Linked DNA regions of Haloactinomyces albus. The protein of the gene in region 1 interacts with the protein of each later gene in a pairwise test. Links are inferred from orthologs where the notes say so. Each region holds a gene or a part of one and is shown on either strand. Other genes may lie near its edges.

Evidence for each region. Proteins that work in one complex are often made in the same cells at the same time.
Region 2: the proteins of panC (region 1) and JOF55_RS18115 interact in binary tests that used the Escherichia coli proteins (3 or more experiments, as listed by UniProt). The link is inferred for Haloactinomyces albus from one-to-one orthologs.

Annotation. Positions count from the first base shown.
Region 1 is NZ_JAVDXW010000001.1:1,968,563-1,975,708, reverse strand. Bases 2,210-5,179 are described here. They hold panC (pantoate--beta-alanine ligase), read left to right. Parts: upstream 2,210-3,205; coding sequence 3,206-4,153; downstream 4,154-5,179. Other genes in these bases: JOF55_RS09245 (type III pantothenate kinase), read left to right, coding at 4,880-5,179; panD (aspartate 1-decarboxylase), read left to right, coding at 4,283-4,777; JOF55_RS09260 (Rossmann-like and DUF2520 domain-containing protein), read left to right, coding at 2,337-3,209. Also shown: JOF55_RS09270 (DUF6779 domain-containing protein), read left to right, coding at 1-717; JOF55_RS09265 (PrsW family intramembrane metalloprotease), read left to right, coding at 783-2,036; more of JOF55_RS09245, read left to right, coding at 5,180-5,716; lysS (lysine--tRNA ligase), read left to right, coding at 5,803-7,146. UniProt on the Escherichia coli protein: Catalyzes the condensation of pantoate with beta-alanine in an ATP-dependent reaction via a pantoyl-adenylate intermediate.
Region 2 is NZ_JAVDXW010000001.1:3,785,853-3,792,798, reverse strand. Bases 2,120-4,889 are described here. They hold JOF55_RS18115 (NUDIX hydrolase), read left to right. Parts: upstream 2,120-3,137; coding sequence 3,138-3,641; downstream 3,642-4,889. Other genes in these bases: arc (proteasome ATPase), read right to left, coding at 4,805-4,889; JOF55_RS18110 (aldo/keto reductase), read right to left, coding at 3,693-4,661; dop (depupylase/deamidase Dop), read right to left, coding at 2,120-2,993. Outside these bases: prcB (proteasome subunit beta), read right to left, coding at 82-930; JOF55_RS18125 (ubiquitin-like protein Pup), read right to left, coding at 1,108-1,305; more of dop, read right to left, coding at 1,494-2,119; more of arc, read right to left, coding at 4,890-6,598.

The DNA of each region.
Region 1 (7,146 bases):
CGTGCGGAGTCCACCCGGGTTCGGCAGTTGGCAGATCCGGACTCGTCCGGGTACTCGGAGTCGCGAGGACACTCGGGGATGCTCCAGCAGCCACATCCCCGGATGCCGCATCCCCAGCAGCCGTCATCACCTCAGCAGCCACCCCAGCAGCCGTCATCACCCCAGCAGCTGCCTCCACAGTCATCGCATTCCCATCAGCCCGGGGGGCAGCCACATCCGCAGGTGGCACACCCCCGGCCCGAAGGTTCACGTCGCCCCGGTCCCGTACCGGTGCAGAACGACCCGGCGCGGGATTCCTCTCCCGCTGCCGCGGTTCAGGGGCACATCGTGAATCCGACCCCTCCGCACGGGTCGCAGCCGCCCCAGCCGGAAGGCACCCCGGAAGAACCGTCGCAAGGCCCCTCGGAGGGGGGAGCCACAAGGCCGAGCACACCGCTTCCGGCTCAGCCCACTCCGGGAGCGGATCGGGAACATCCGTCTTTCCCCGGCGTTACACCGCTCGTGCCCCCGGAGAACCCTTCCCGGCAGGGGGAGCAGCGGACCGACCAGCAAGCGGACGTGCCGGCCGCGAGTCGGCAAGCACAGGAGTCCGCCGACTCCGAGGAGGCATCGCGGACCACGAACGGTGCGCATGCCGAGGGCACCTCGGTTGTCGACTTGCTGGCCGCCTACGGCTCCGGTGGTGATGCCGGGCGTCGTCGCCGCCGCAGCGGTTGAATCTCCGCGCGGAGATGTCGGACCGGCTGATGTGTGGCGGTCGATACTGCGTTTAGGGTTCCTCCGTGTCCAATCCTGATCTTTCGGGTGCGCGCAGGCTCCAGTCCTACAAGCATCATGCCGTGGGCTGGCCCGTTGCGATCCTGATCGTGCTCGGCATCTGCGGCCTGAGCATGCTCGGCATCGCCACTGCACGGGTCGGTTACCTGGCGGTCGTGGTGGGTGCGACCGCGGCGCTGTTGCCGGTCGGGGCGGTCTTCGCCGCCATCGTGTGGATCGATCGGTGGGAACCGGAGCCTCCGCGGCTGTTGCTCGGTGCCTTCCTGTGGGGAGCCGGTGGCGCTACGGCGTGCGCGTTGCTGCTCAACGACGCCATGACCGGCTTCGGGCGTTTCCTGTTCAACGGGGATGCCAAGACGTTCTTCGCACTGGTCGTGACGGCACCGTTGGTCGAGGAGGCCGCCAAGGCACTGTTCGTGGTGGCATTGTGGTTCCGGCGCCGTTCGGAGTTCAACGGTGCCGTCGACGGGATCGTGTACGCGGCGCTGACTGCGGCGGGGTTCGCGTTCATCGAGAACATCTTCTACTTCGGCAAGGCCTTCGCGCAGGCCGGTGTGGGCAGCATCGGTGGCGGTGTGATCGCGGTTTTCATCATGCGCGGAATCCTCGCCCCGTTCTCGCATCCGCTGTTCGGTTCGATGGTGGGGATCGGTATCGGGCTGGCGGCGGGTACTCGGCTTCGCGGGATGCGTCTCGTGTGGCCCGTGCTCGGCTACCTGCTCGCCGTCGTGCTGCATGCGGCGTGGAACGGGGCGACGCTGCTGGGCGGTGTGGGATTCCTCAACATCTACTTTCTGATCATGGTGCCGATCTTCGTGGGCACCGGTTGGTTGGTGATCTGGCAGCGCAAGCGAGAGCAGCGCATCGTCGCACAGCAGTTGCCCGCGCTGCATCGGGCTGGGCTGATCGTGTCCAGTGAGGTGGACATGCTCGCGAGCCTGTCCGAGCGGCGTGGCTGGCAGCGCACGGTACGCCGCAGCGCAGGCCACGAAGCCGCCAAGGCGGTGCGTGACTACCAGATTGCCGTGACCGAGCTGGCGTTTCTGCAGCATCGCGCCGAGCAGGGCCGTACGACCAGCGCCGTGCGTCGGGCACGTCGGGAGAAGCTGATCGAGGATCTCAAGTCGGCGCGTCGTTCGGCGGCAGGCTCGCAGCATGCGTTCGAAACCGCGCGTATCAAGCTGGGCGAGCTGACCCGGATGACTCCGAGTCGGCCGCCCGGGAATCAGCCGCCCGGGAATCGGCCGTCGGGTCGGTGATCGGACGCCCGCGACCCGATTTCGTGTCGGGTACCACCGGTTGCCGGGCGGTTTTTCGGTGCGCACATCGCGGTGCCCGTGGGCGTGGCCCGGTCTTCGAGGATTCGTGGCGTGGTCCTCGCCACCTGAGGACCACCTGCGGGGGACATTCCGGTTACTCTCGCGCCGCTGTCCGGTACCCGCGGGAGATGGGACCGGAACGGTTGGGAGGACGACGTGGACGTGTCTTCTGGGTTTACGGAGCCACGGGGCCGGAATGGGCCCGAGGATGGTGAGACGTGGCGAGGCGAGAGGCCTCGGCTGCGTGTCGGTGTCGTCTCGGCGGGACGAGTCGGTGCCGTCCTGGGGGCCGCATTGCGGCGCGCCGGTCACCACGTCATGGCGGTGGCCGCGGTATCACAGGCATCGGTGAGACGTGCGGAAGAGCTGCTGCCGGGTGTCGCGGTGTGCCCGCCCGACGAGGTGGTGCGGCAGGCGGACCTGGTGCTGTTGGCGGTACCGGACGATGTGCTGGACGGCATGGTGCGTGGACTGGTCGCCACGGAATCCCTGCGCGCCGGACAGATCGTGTTGCACACCTCCGGTGCGCATGGTGTCGAGGTGCTCGCTCCCGCCGCTGAAGTCGGTGCTCTGCCCGTTGCGCTGCACCCGGCCATGACGTTCACCGGCCGTGGTGAGGACATCGAGCGCCTGGCGAGCTCCTGTGTGGCGGTGACCGCGCCCGAACACGACGAGGCGGCGTGGAACGTCGCCGAAGTGCTGGCTCTGGAGCTCGGCGCCGAACCGGTCCGGGTCCCCGAGCAGGCTCGTAAGTTGTATCACGCCGCACTCACCCACGGGGCCAATCACCTCATTACGCTGGTCAACGAGTGTGCACAACTGCTGCGTGATGCCGGGGTCGAAGCAGCCGATCGAGTGATGGCACCGCTCCTGTCGGCATCATTGGACAACGCCTTGCGTTATGGCGACCGTGCGATCACAGGTCCGGTTTCGCGGGGCGATGCCGGAACCGTCCGTACGCATCTCGCAGTGTTGGAGGATGCGGACCCCGAGGTCGTGCCCGGATATGTCGAGCTGGCGAAGCGGACCGCCGAGCGCTCCGTCCGATCCGGCATACTGCGCGCCGGCGACGCCGCCGAGGTGCGCGACGTACTCGACGAGGAGCAACCATGACACCGACCACCTCGGACAGCGTCGGCGCCGGGCCCGGTTACACCCCGGGGACCGTGACCGTGCATCGCCACCCCGCGGAACTGGCGAAGGTCACTCGGGCCCTGCGCAGCACCGGCCGTACGATCACGCTGGTGCCCACGATGGGGGCCTTGCACCAGGGGCATCGTGAGCTGATCCGCCGCGCTCGCCGCGTGCCCGGCAGCGTGACCGTGGTATCGATCTTCGTCAATCCACTGCAGTTCGGGCCGGGCGAGGACTTCGAGCGTTACCCCCGCCCGTTCGACGCCGATGTCGAGGTCTGCCGTGAGGAAGGGGTCGAGCTGGTCCTCGCGCCGGAACGCGAGGATGTTTACGGCACCGATCCGCGGATCACCGTCGATCCCGGATCGCTGGCCCACCAGCTCGAGGGTGCCAGCAGGCCGGGGCACTTCGCGGGGGTGCTCACCATCGTGGCGAAGCTGTTCAACATCGTCGGCCCCGACCTGGCGCTGTTCGGGGAGAAGGATTACCAGCAGCTCGCGCTGGTGCGTCGGATGTCGCGGGAGCTGAACTTCGGCGTGGCCGTTCAGGGCATTCCGCTGATCCGCGAATCGGATGGTCTCGCGCTGTCGTCCCGCAACGCCTACCTCACCGGTGAACAGCGGGAGGCGGCCTTGAGCCTGTCTGCGGCACTCGCGGCAGGGGTGCATGCCGCGGCAGCGGGGCCGGAGGCGGTGCTGGCCGCCGCGCGCGAGGTTCTCGACAGCGAGCCACTCGTCCGGGTGGATTACCTGGAGTTGCGCGATATCGAGCTCGGCCCGGCACCCGCGGAGGGGGAGGCCCGCCTGCTGATCGCCGCGATGGTGGGCGAGACCAGGTTGATCGACAATGCGCTGGTGCCGCTCGGTGATTCCGCGGATGCTCCCCCGGTGGAGCCGCCGCCCTCTCCGCCGGAGACGCCATGAGCATGCGGGCGCGGATGTGCTTGCCCGGCCGGTGCGCAGGAGGACCGGCCGACCGTGCGGTGTGTCCGTGCCGCACACACTTCCACCGCCTTGGTGGATCACTCCCAGGGAGTCGAGAGGAAGTCTGCGATGTTCCGCACAATGCTGAAGTCCAAGATCCATCGCGCCACGGTGACCGAGGCGGACCTGCACTACGTCGGGTCGGTCACGGTGGATTCCGCTCTGATGGAGGCAGCGGATCTCCTGGACGGTGAACAGGTCACGATCGTGGACGTGACCAACGGAACACGGTTGGAAACGTATGTCATCACCGGGGAGCGAGACTCCGGGGTGATCGGCATCAACGGTGCGGCCGCGCATCTGGTGCATCCGGGTGACCTGGTGATTCTGATCTCCTACGGGGTGATGGATGAACTGGAGGCGCGCTCGCTGCGCCCGCGGGTGCTGTTCGTCGATGCCGACAACCGCATCGTCGAGCAGGGGCAGGATCCGGGGCATGCGCCGGCGGGCTCGGGGCTGGCGAGTACGGCGGTCTCGGTGACCTCCGCGGTCGGTGAGACCGCACCGGCCGAAACCGATGACGCCGCGAAGCTCGACGCTCTGCTGCAGCACCCCGAGGTGTGAGGGGGCGGAGATGACGCCGTGGGAAATGCGGTTTCGCGCGAAACCGCATTTCCCACGGCGCGGCCTACTCGTGTCAGGGACGACAGGAAGGAAGGGACGACGGTGCTGCTCGCCATCGACGTCGGCAACACCAACATCGTGCTCGGTCTCTACGATGATGCCGCAGGCGATACGGCAGGTCCGGGATCGGATGCCGGTGCAGCGCGCCGCCCCAAGGCCGAGGCTCCGCTGGTCCGGAACTGGCGGATGCGAACCGAGCCGCGGATGACCGCCGATGAGCTCGCGTTCACCATGCGGGGATTGCTCGGCGAGTATGCGGACAAGATCACCGGTATTGCGGCGTTGTCCACGGTTCCCGCACTGCTGCGCGAGTTGCGCGTGATGCTGGGCAGGTACTGGAGCGATGTGCCGCGTGTGGTCGTCGAACCGGGCGTGCGCACGGGTGTTCCGCTGATGGTGGACAACCCCAAGGAAGTCGGCGCCGACCGGGTGATCAACACCCTGGCCGCTCACCACCTGCACGCCTGCAACTGTGTCGTGGTGGATTTCGGCACTTCCACCAACATCGATGCGATCTCCGCGAAGGGAGAGTTCCTGGGCGGTGCTTTCGCGCCCGGCATCGAGATCTCGCTGGACGCTCTCGCTTCCCGTGCCGCGCAGTTGCGCAAGGTCGAGTTGGCCCGGCCGCGTTCGGTGATCGGCAAGAACACCGTCGAATGCCTGCAGTCGGGCATTCTCTACGGCTTCGTCGGGCAGGTGGATGGTTTGGTGCGACGTATCGTGGCGGACCTGGAGGAGACGCACGGTGGTCCGACCACGGTTCTGGCCACGGGAGGGCTGGCACCGCTGATCGTCACCGAGTCGCAGATGATTTCGCACCATGTTCCCGAATTGACTCTGCTCGGGCTGCGCCTGGTCTTCGACCGTAACTTCGGCTGAGGTTCCCGCGGCCGCGGAACAAACCGGTACTGGACCCGTGGAGCCTGTGCGACGCGGTGAGAAGACGATCCGTACCCTGGACAATCGTGAATGACCAGGATCGATCCACCCCTGTTGGCGGCACCGAGGACCTTCCCGAACAGCTGCGGGTGCGTCGGGAGAAACGGGAGCGGCTGCTGGCCGAGGGAGCCGACCCGTACCCCGTGGCCCTGCCGATCACGCATTCTCTCGCCGAGGTGCGCACCGCTCACCCGGACCTGCCCGCCGATACCGGCACCGGTGATCGCGTCGGTGTGGCCGGGCGCGTGATGTTCCTGCGCAATACCGGCAAGCTCTGCTTCGCCACGCTGCGCGGCGGCGATGGTACCGAACTCCAGGCGATGCTGAGCCGCAATGAGGTCGGCGAGGAACTCCTCGCCGCGTGGAAGGCGGACGTCGATCTCGGCGACCACGTCTTCGTGCAGGGTGAGGTCATCACCTCGCGCCGGGGAGAGCTGTCGGTGATGGCCGACGAGTGGCGCATGGCGGCCAAGGCGCTTCGTCCGCTGCCGGTGACGCACAAGGACCTCGCCGAGGAGACGCGAGTACGGCAACGCTATGTCGATCTGATCGTGCGTGAGCAGGCGGCGGATACGGTGCGTACCCGTGCGGGCACCTTGCGAGCGCTGCGGGACTCCTTCCATCGGCGGAATTACATCGAGGTGGAGACCCCCATGCTGCAGACACTGCAGGGGGGAGCCGCAGCACGCCCGTTCGTGACTCATTCCCACGCGTTCGACATGGACCTCTTCCTGCGGATCGCGCCGGAGCTCTATCTCAAGCGTTGCGTGGTCGGCGGGATCGAGAAGGTTTTTGAGATCAATCGCAACTTCCGCAACGAGGGCAGTGATTCTTCCCACTCTCCCGAGTTTGCGATGCTCGAGTTTTACGAGGCTTACTCGGATTACAACTCGATGGCCGAACTCACTCGTGCGCTGATCCAGGAAGCCGCGGAGTCCTTGTTCGGAACTCAGGTGGTCACCTGGGCCGACGGTACCGACTACGATCTGTCCGGCCAGTGGTCGACACTGACGATGTACGGCTCGTTGTCGGAGGCGCTGGGTTCCGAGATCACGCCGGAAACGACGGTGGAAACTCTGCGCAAGCACGCCGAGGATGCCGGTTTGTCCCAGCTCGATCCCGCTTTCGGGCACGGCAAACTGGTCGAGGAACTGTGGGAGTACCTCGTCGGCAACCACCTCTACGCTCCGACGTTCGTGCGGGACTTTCCGGTGGAGACGGCACCGTTGACTCGGCAGCACCGCACCCGGCCCGGACTGGCGGAGAAATGGGACCTCTACATCCGGGGTTTCGAACTCGCCACCGGCTACTCCGAACTGGTCGATCCGGTCGTGGAACGCGCTCGGCTGGAGGAACAGGCCCGACAGGCC
Region 2 (6,946 bases), 1.8 Mb from region 1 along the record:
GGCGCTGGCCTGGTGGGTAGCTGACGGTCTGATCCTGGTCCGGGCGAGGCTGAGTCCCACCCCGGCGGGGTGGGAAAAGATTCAGCCTCCGGGGATTTCCCGGCGGCGGCTGACGACTTCCTCGGCGACCGCGGCCGTCTGGTCCTCCGGCAGGCGAACCGCCCCCTCGGGCCCGGTGATCGTGACCACCGAGGGGTAGATCTGCCGGGACAGGTCGGGGCCACCCGTGGCCGTATCGTCGTCGGCGGCGTCGTAGAGGGACTCCACGGCGTTGCGAATCGCCGAGTCGAGGTCGGCGTCGGGATCGTGCCGCTTCTTCAGCGCCGACTTGGCGAACACCGACCCGGAACCGACCGCGTGGTACCCGGCGGTCTCGTTGTAGCGCCCACCGGTGATGTCATAGGTGACGATCCGGCCCGCCCGCTCGGGATCCTGCGCGTCGACGTCGTACCCGGCGAACAGCGGCAGTACCGCCAGCCCGGCGATCGCGCTCTGCAGGTTCCCGCGCAGCATCGTGGCGAGCTTGTTCGTCTTACCGTCCAGCGACAGCGGCACGCCTTCGAGCTTTTCGTAATGTTCGAGCTCGATGGAGTACAGGCGCACCATCTCCATGGCGATCCCCGCAGTGCCCGCGATGCCCACTGCGGAGTAGGCGTCGGTGACGTAGAGCTTCTCCATGTCGCGCTGCGCGATCAGGTTGCCCATCGTGGCCCGCCGATCACCTGCCAGCAGCACTCCACCCCGGAACGTCAGGGCGACGATGGTCGTGCCGTGCGGCGCATCGACCTGGCCGGTGTCGTTCTCGGGATGCCCGGGCATCAGTTCAGGAGCCGCGCTGCGAAGGAAATCCGTGAATGACGAGGATCCCGGAGTGAGGTAGGCGGGCGGCAGGGCCTGGCCCGGAAAGTTCCGAGTCGAGCTGGGTTCCATCAGCGACATCGTCTCCTGCTCGAAGTAACTGGTGCAGCACCGTCACGGGAACACCTTCTCGGGTGGTGAGTGGTGACGGAGAACCGATTGACGGGATTTCTGTGCCGGACACACACGGCTGCCGGGCACACGCGCGCCGGTCGGCCCGCAGGGACCGACCGGCGCCGCACACACTGACTACTGACCGCCCTTCTGAACGTAGGCGCGAACGAAGTCCTCGGCGTTTTCCTCCAGGACATCGTCGATCTCGTCCAGGATGGTGTCCACGTCTTCACCGAGCTTCTCGCGGCGTTCCTGACCGGCAGCTTCCGCACCCGTGGCTTCGTCGTCGCCGCCGTCGCCGTCACCGTGCCGCTGAGTCTTTTCCTGGGACATCTCGCCCTCCCGGTGGTTGTCCTCGCGGATGCCCCTCTCGCATCCCACAGCCGCCGATCGCTGAAACCGGCACCTCGGGACGAGGGACTTCCTGCCGTGAACACTACCTAGCGAATCCTACATTCGCCCACATCCGAACGGATATCTCTGTGATCTTTTCAGGTGATGGAACGCGCCGCAGCCCACGCTCATCCACCGGTGAGCGAGTCGACCAGTTCCTCGGCACTCGTGGCGGACTCCAGCAGCTCGCCCACGTGGGCCCGCGTGCCCCGCAGGGGCTCCAGCGTCGGGATCCGCACCAACGAGTCCCGGCCGAGATCGAAGATGACCGAGTCCCACGAGGCGGCGGCCACGGCGGACGGATAGCGTTCCAGGCACCGGCCACGGAAGTAGGCCCGGGTGTCCTCCGGCGGCTCGGTCACCGCAGCACGCACCTCCTCCTCACTGACCAACCGCCGCATCGAACCCCGTGCGACCAGCCGGTTGTACAGGCCCTTGCCCATCCGGACATCGGAGTACTGCAGGTCGATCATGTGCAACCGGGGTGAGGCCCAGCCCAGGCTGTCCCTGCTGCGGTAGCTCTCCAGCAACTGCAGCTTGGCGGGCCAGTCCAACCGGTCCGCGCAGTCCATCGGATCACCGCCGAGCAGATCGAGCACCTCGCCCCAGGTGTCGAGTACGTCCCGGGCCATCGCTTCACCACCGTGCTGCTCGACATGCCGGGCAGCACGCTCATGGTAGGCACGCTGCAGGTCGAGTCCGGTGAAACGACGACCGTCGGCAAGCTCGACGGTCTGCCGCAATGTCGGGTCATGGCTGAGCGCATGCACGGCCTGTACCGGGTCGGCGAGTTTCAGGTCATCGAAACGCTGCCCGGCCTCGATCATGTCGAGTATCAGCGCCGTGGTCCCCACCTTCAGGTACGTGGAGGTCTCGGCCAGATTGGCGTCACCGACGATGACGTGCAGCCTGCGGTACTTGTCGGCATCGGCGTGTGGCTCGTCCCGGGTGTTGATGATGCCGCGCTTGAGCGTGGTTTCGAGGCCGACCTCGACCTCGATGTAGTCGGAGCGCTGGGACAGCTGGAACCCCGGCTTCTCCCCGGCCTGGCCGATCCCGACCCGGCCGGAGCCGCAGACGACCTGCCGTGAGGCGAAGAACGGCGTCAAGCCGGAAATCACCGCCGTGAACGGCGTGTCGCGTGCGCAGAGGTAGTTCTCGTGAGTGCCGTAGCTGGCGCCCTTGCCGTCGACATTGTTCTTGTACAGCTGCATCGGTGCCGTTCCGGGCACACTGGCCGCCCGGAAGGCGGCCTCCTCCATGACCCGCTCACCGGCCTTGTCCCAGACCACGGCATCCCGCGGGTTCGTCACCTCGGGCGCCGAGTACTCGGGATGAGCATGGTCGACATAAAGCCGTGCGCCGTTGGTCAGGATGACGTTGGCTGCCCCGAGGTCATCGCCCTCCGAACCGTTGGTCTGGTTGGAGGATGCTCCCAGGTCGAAGCCGCGTGCATCGCGCAGGGGCGATTCGACCTCGTAATCCCATCGGGCACGACGTGCCCGGGGAATGTCCGCAGCCGCCGCATAAGCGAGCACGATGTGGGTGGAGGTCAGCACCGGGTTCGCCGTCGAATCGCCCGGTACGACGATCCCGTACTCCACCTCGGTTCCCATGATCCGCCGCATACCGTTCAGCCTACGTGTTCCGACCGCCCTCAGTGCCGGGGCAGGGTCGACACGGTCGAGCACCGTGGTCGAAATACGCCGCAAGACCGGCGCCGGTCCGGCGAGACGCAGCGAGTGGACGAGACGGGTGCGAGAATCCATCGTGTGAGCGTGCAGGAGGAACGTGTGGCGATCCACGACTCGCTCGGCCGCACGGTCGGCAGCGCCACACGCTCACGAATGCGCCGCGAGGGCCTCTGGCATGCCGCTACGTCGGTCCTCGTGCGCTCGCTCGACGGGCACTCGGTGTACGTGCACCGGCGCACCGACACCAAGGACGTCCATCCCGGTCTGCACGACTGCTGGGCCGGAGGTGTCGTGCTGGCAGGCGAGGCACCGGATGCGGCCGCGCACCGCGAGCTCGCGGAGGAACTCGGCATCGACGCGGCTCCGCGCTTCCTGTTCCGCACCAGTCATCGACGGGATACCGTGCGGTTTCACGCGTTCCTCTACGAGATCTTCTGGGACGGCCCGATCATCCACCAGCCGGAGGAGGTCGCCGACGGCCGGTGGATTCCCGTCACCGAACTGCGCGCTCTGCTCGACGACCCGTCGTGGCCGTTCGTGCCCGACGGACGTCAGTTCTTCGAAGAGTGGCTGGCGTCGTGACAGCGATCGAAGGACCGAAGCAACCACCCGGTGAACCCGAGCGCTGTTCTTCTAGTGCCAGGGCAGAGTCGCGCGTTCACCCCAGTACGTCGCCGGGTCACCGGCCAGTGCCGCGAGCTCCTCGATGTCGTCCTCGTCGAGTCGCACCGAGCAGGCCTCGAGATTGCTCTCGAGCTGTTCGACGCCTGCAGGGCCGATGAGTACCGTGTCCGCCCACGGCTGCGCCAGGACGTGGGCGAGTGCGACCGTGTCCGGAGTGACACCGTGGCGCTGTGCGACCCGGGCCAGCCCGGCCGGGGGCTGCACCGCGAGACGACCATTGGCCAGGGTTTCCTTGACGAGCACGTGCCAACCGGCATCGTGGACCCGCTGCAACGCGGGACCCACCGACGGTTCCAAGGTGTTCCAGGTCGACTGCACGGCACTGAACAGTTGCTCGCCGCCGACCCGCAGTGCCCGGGCGCACTCGATCGCCTCGGCCTGTGCGGCCCCGCTCGTGGACACTCCGAGACGCACTCCGGAATCGCGCAACCGTGCCAGTTCGTGCTGCAACTCGACGTCGTCGAGAAGTGGGCTGTCGCTGGTCAGCGAGTGCACCTGATACAGCTTCACATGCTCGCCGAGCAGTTCCCGGGATGCGGGCCACTGCATGCGCAGGCGGTCGACGGAATGTTCCTTGATCTCGTGGACTTCGGTTTCGACCCGCCACTCGGCCACGTAGGCATAACCCCATTTGCTGGACACGGTCACGTCCTCGTGGCCACGCTGCTGCAACCACTCGGAGAGGAACTGTTCGGCGCTGCCGTAGGAACGAGCCGTGTCGACCCAGCGCACCCCGCGCGCATAGGCGGCGTCCAGAACCGCGCCCGTGCGCTCGCGCATCGCATGCACGGTCCGATCACCGGGCAGTACGCCGGTGCGCCCCAGGTTGATATAAGCGGGCCGCCCCAGCGCGGCCAATCCCACTCCGATGCGTTCCGGCCCGATGCGTTCCGGCGTCACCTGTGCTGCATCACCCATCGATGGCAACGTAACCGCCGGGCGCTGTCACCGACAGTCGACATGACGGCGGGGCGACATGACGGCGGGGCGCCGTCTCCGGAGGATGGCACTGCCGGAAATGACGCCCCGCCGTTCGTGCTGTCAGCACCTTCCGGCGACCGTTACAGGTACTGACCGGTGTTGGTGGCCGTGTCGATCGCTCGGCCGGACTCCTGGTTCTTACCGCTGACCAGCGTCCGGATGTACACGATCCGCTCACCCTTCTTACCGGAGATCCGTGCCCAGTCATCCGGGTTGGTGGTGTTGGGCAGGTCCTCGTTCTCGGAGAACTCGTCGATGATCGCATCATGCAGGTTCTGCACCCGCAGTCCCGGCTGACCGGTGTCGAGCACCGACTTGATCGCGGCCTTCTTCGCCCGGTCCACGATGTTCTCGATCATCGCACCGGAGTTGAAGTCCTTGAAGTACAGGATCTCCTTGTCTCCGTTGGCGTAGGTGACCTCCAGGAACCGGTTCTCGTCGGTCTCGGCGTACATCCGCTCGACCGTGGTCTGGATCATCGCATCCATGGTCGTGGCCTGGTCGCCGCCGAACTCCCGCAGGTCCTCCTCGTTGATCGGCAGATCCTTGGTGAGGTACTTCGAGAAGATGTCCTTGGCCGACTCCGCGTCCGGACGCTCGATCTTGATCTTCACGTCGAGCCTGCCCGGTCGCAGGATCGCGGGATCGATCATGTCCTCACGGTTGGAGGCACCGATGACGATGACGTTTTCCAACCCCTCGACACCATCGATCTCGCTGAGCAGCTGAGGCACGATCGTCGTCTCCACGTCCGAGGACACACCGCTGCCGCGGGTCCGGAAGATCGAGTCCATCTCGTCGAAGAACACGATCACCGGTGTGCCTTCGGAGGCCTTCTCCCTGGCTCGCTGGAAGATCAACCGGATATGGCGCTCGGTCTCGCCCACGAACTTGTTGAGCAGTTCGGGACCCTTGATGTTCAGGAAGTACGACTTCGCCTGACCATCCTCATCACCCCGGGACGCGGCGACCTTCTTGGCCAACGAGTTGGCCACCGCCTTGGCGATGAGCGTCTTACCGCACCCGGGAGGCCCGTAGAGCAACACACCCTTGGGCGGCCGCAACTGGTACTGCACGTACAGATCGGAGTGCAGGAACGGCAGTTCCACCGCGTCCCGGATCTCCTCGATCTGACTCCCCAGACCACCGATGCTGTGGTAGTCGACGTCGGGAACCTCTTCCAGCGTGAGATCCTCGACCTCGGCCTTGGGAACGGTGTCGTAGGCGTACCCCGCCTTGCTGTCGACCAACACGGAGTCGCCCGACTTCAGCCCGGCGTCGACCATCGGCGCGGTCAGCCAGACCACGCGTTCCTCGTCGGAGTGGCCTGCGATCAGTGCCCGAGCCGGCTGCTCCGGTTCACTGCTCGGTAGCAGCTCTCGGAACGTGCAGACCTCGCCCACCCGTTCGAAGGAACCTTCTTCCACCACGGTCAACGCCTCGTTGAGGCGCACTGTCTGACCGAGCTGGAGGTTCTCGGTTTCCACGTTCGGTGATACGGCGACCCGCATCTTTCGGCCGGATGTGAATACATCAACCGTGCCGTCTTCGTAGCGGCTCAGGAACACCCCGTACCCGCTCGGGGGCTGGGCGAGCCGGTCGACTTCCTCGCGCAGAGCCGTCAGTTGACTCCGCGCTTCTTTCAGGGTCTCGGTGAGTTTGGCGTTCCGTTCAGTGAGCTGACTCACTCTCTCGGATGCCTCGGCCAGCCGCTTTTCCAGCAACCTGACCTGTTGAGGAGATTCGCTGAGCTTGCTGCGAAGCGAGGTCACCTCGTCTTCGAGCTCCCGAATCTGGCTGTTGAGCTCGGCACTGCTGCCACCGCTCTGTTGCCCGCCCTCTTCAGGCCGGCTACCGGGACGGTCGTGCTGCATGTCGGCACCCTCCTCCCGTGCTCGTACCACCACGGTACCGGCGAGCACCCACGATCGCGGCGTCGTAAGTGCACCGGACAGACCAGACTGCCACAGAAGTTCGCAAATACCTACGGAAAGCGTCGAGCCGAGTTCAATGTCGACCACAACGTGGACACGTTGTGTTTCGCCGTTGCTCCGTTCGATATGCACATACGGTATACGACACAGTTCGACACCGGTTCCACGAGACCGAAAGCCCCGTATCTCACTTACTGCGCGTAGACACATCGGCATTCGGGTGTTCTTTTTTTCATGGCCACCGAGCTCACCCTTTCCCATTATCTGGAACTCTTCCGGCGGAAGCCG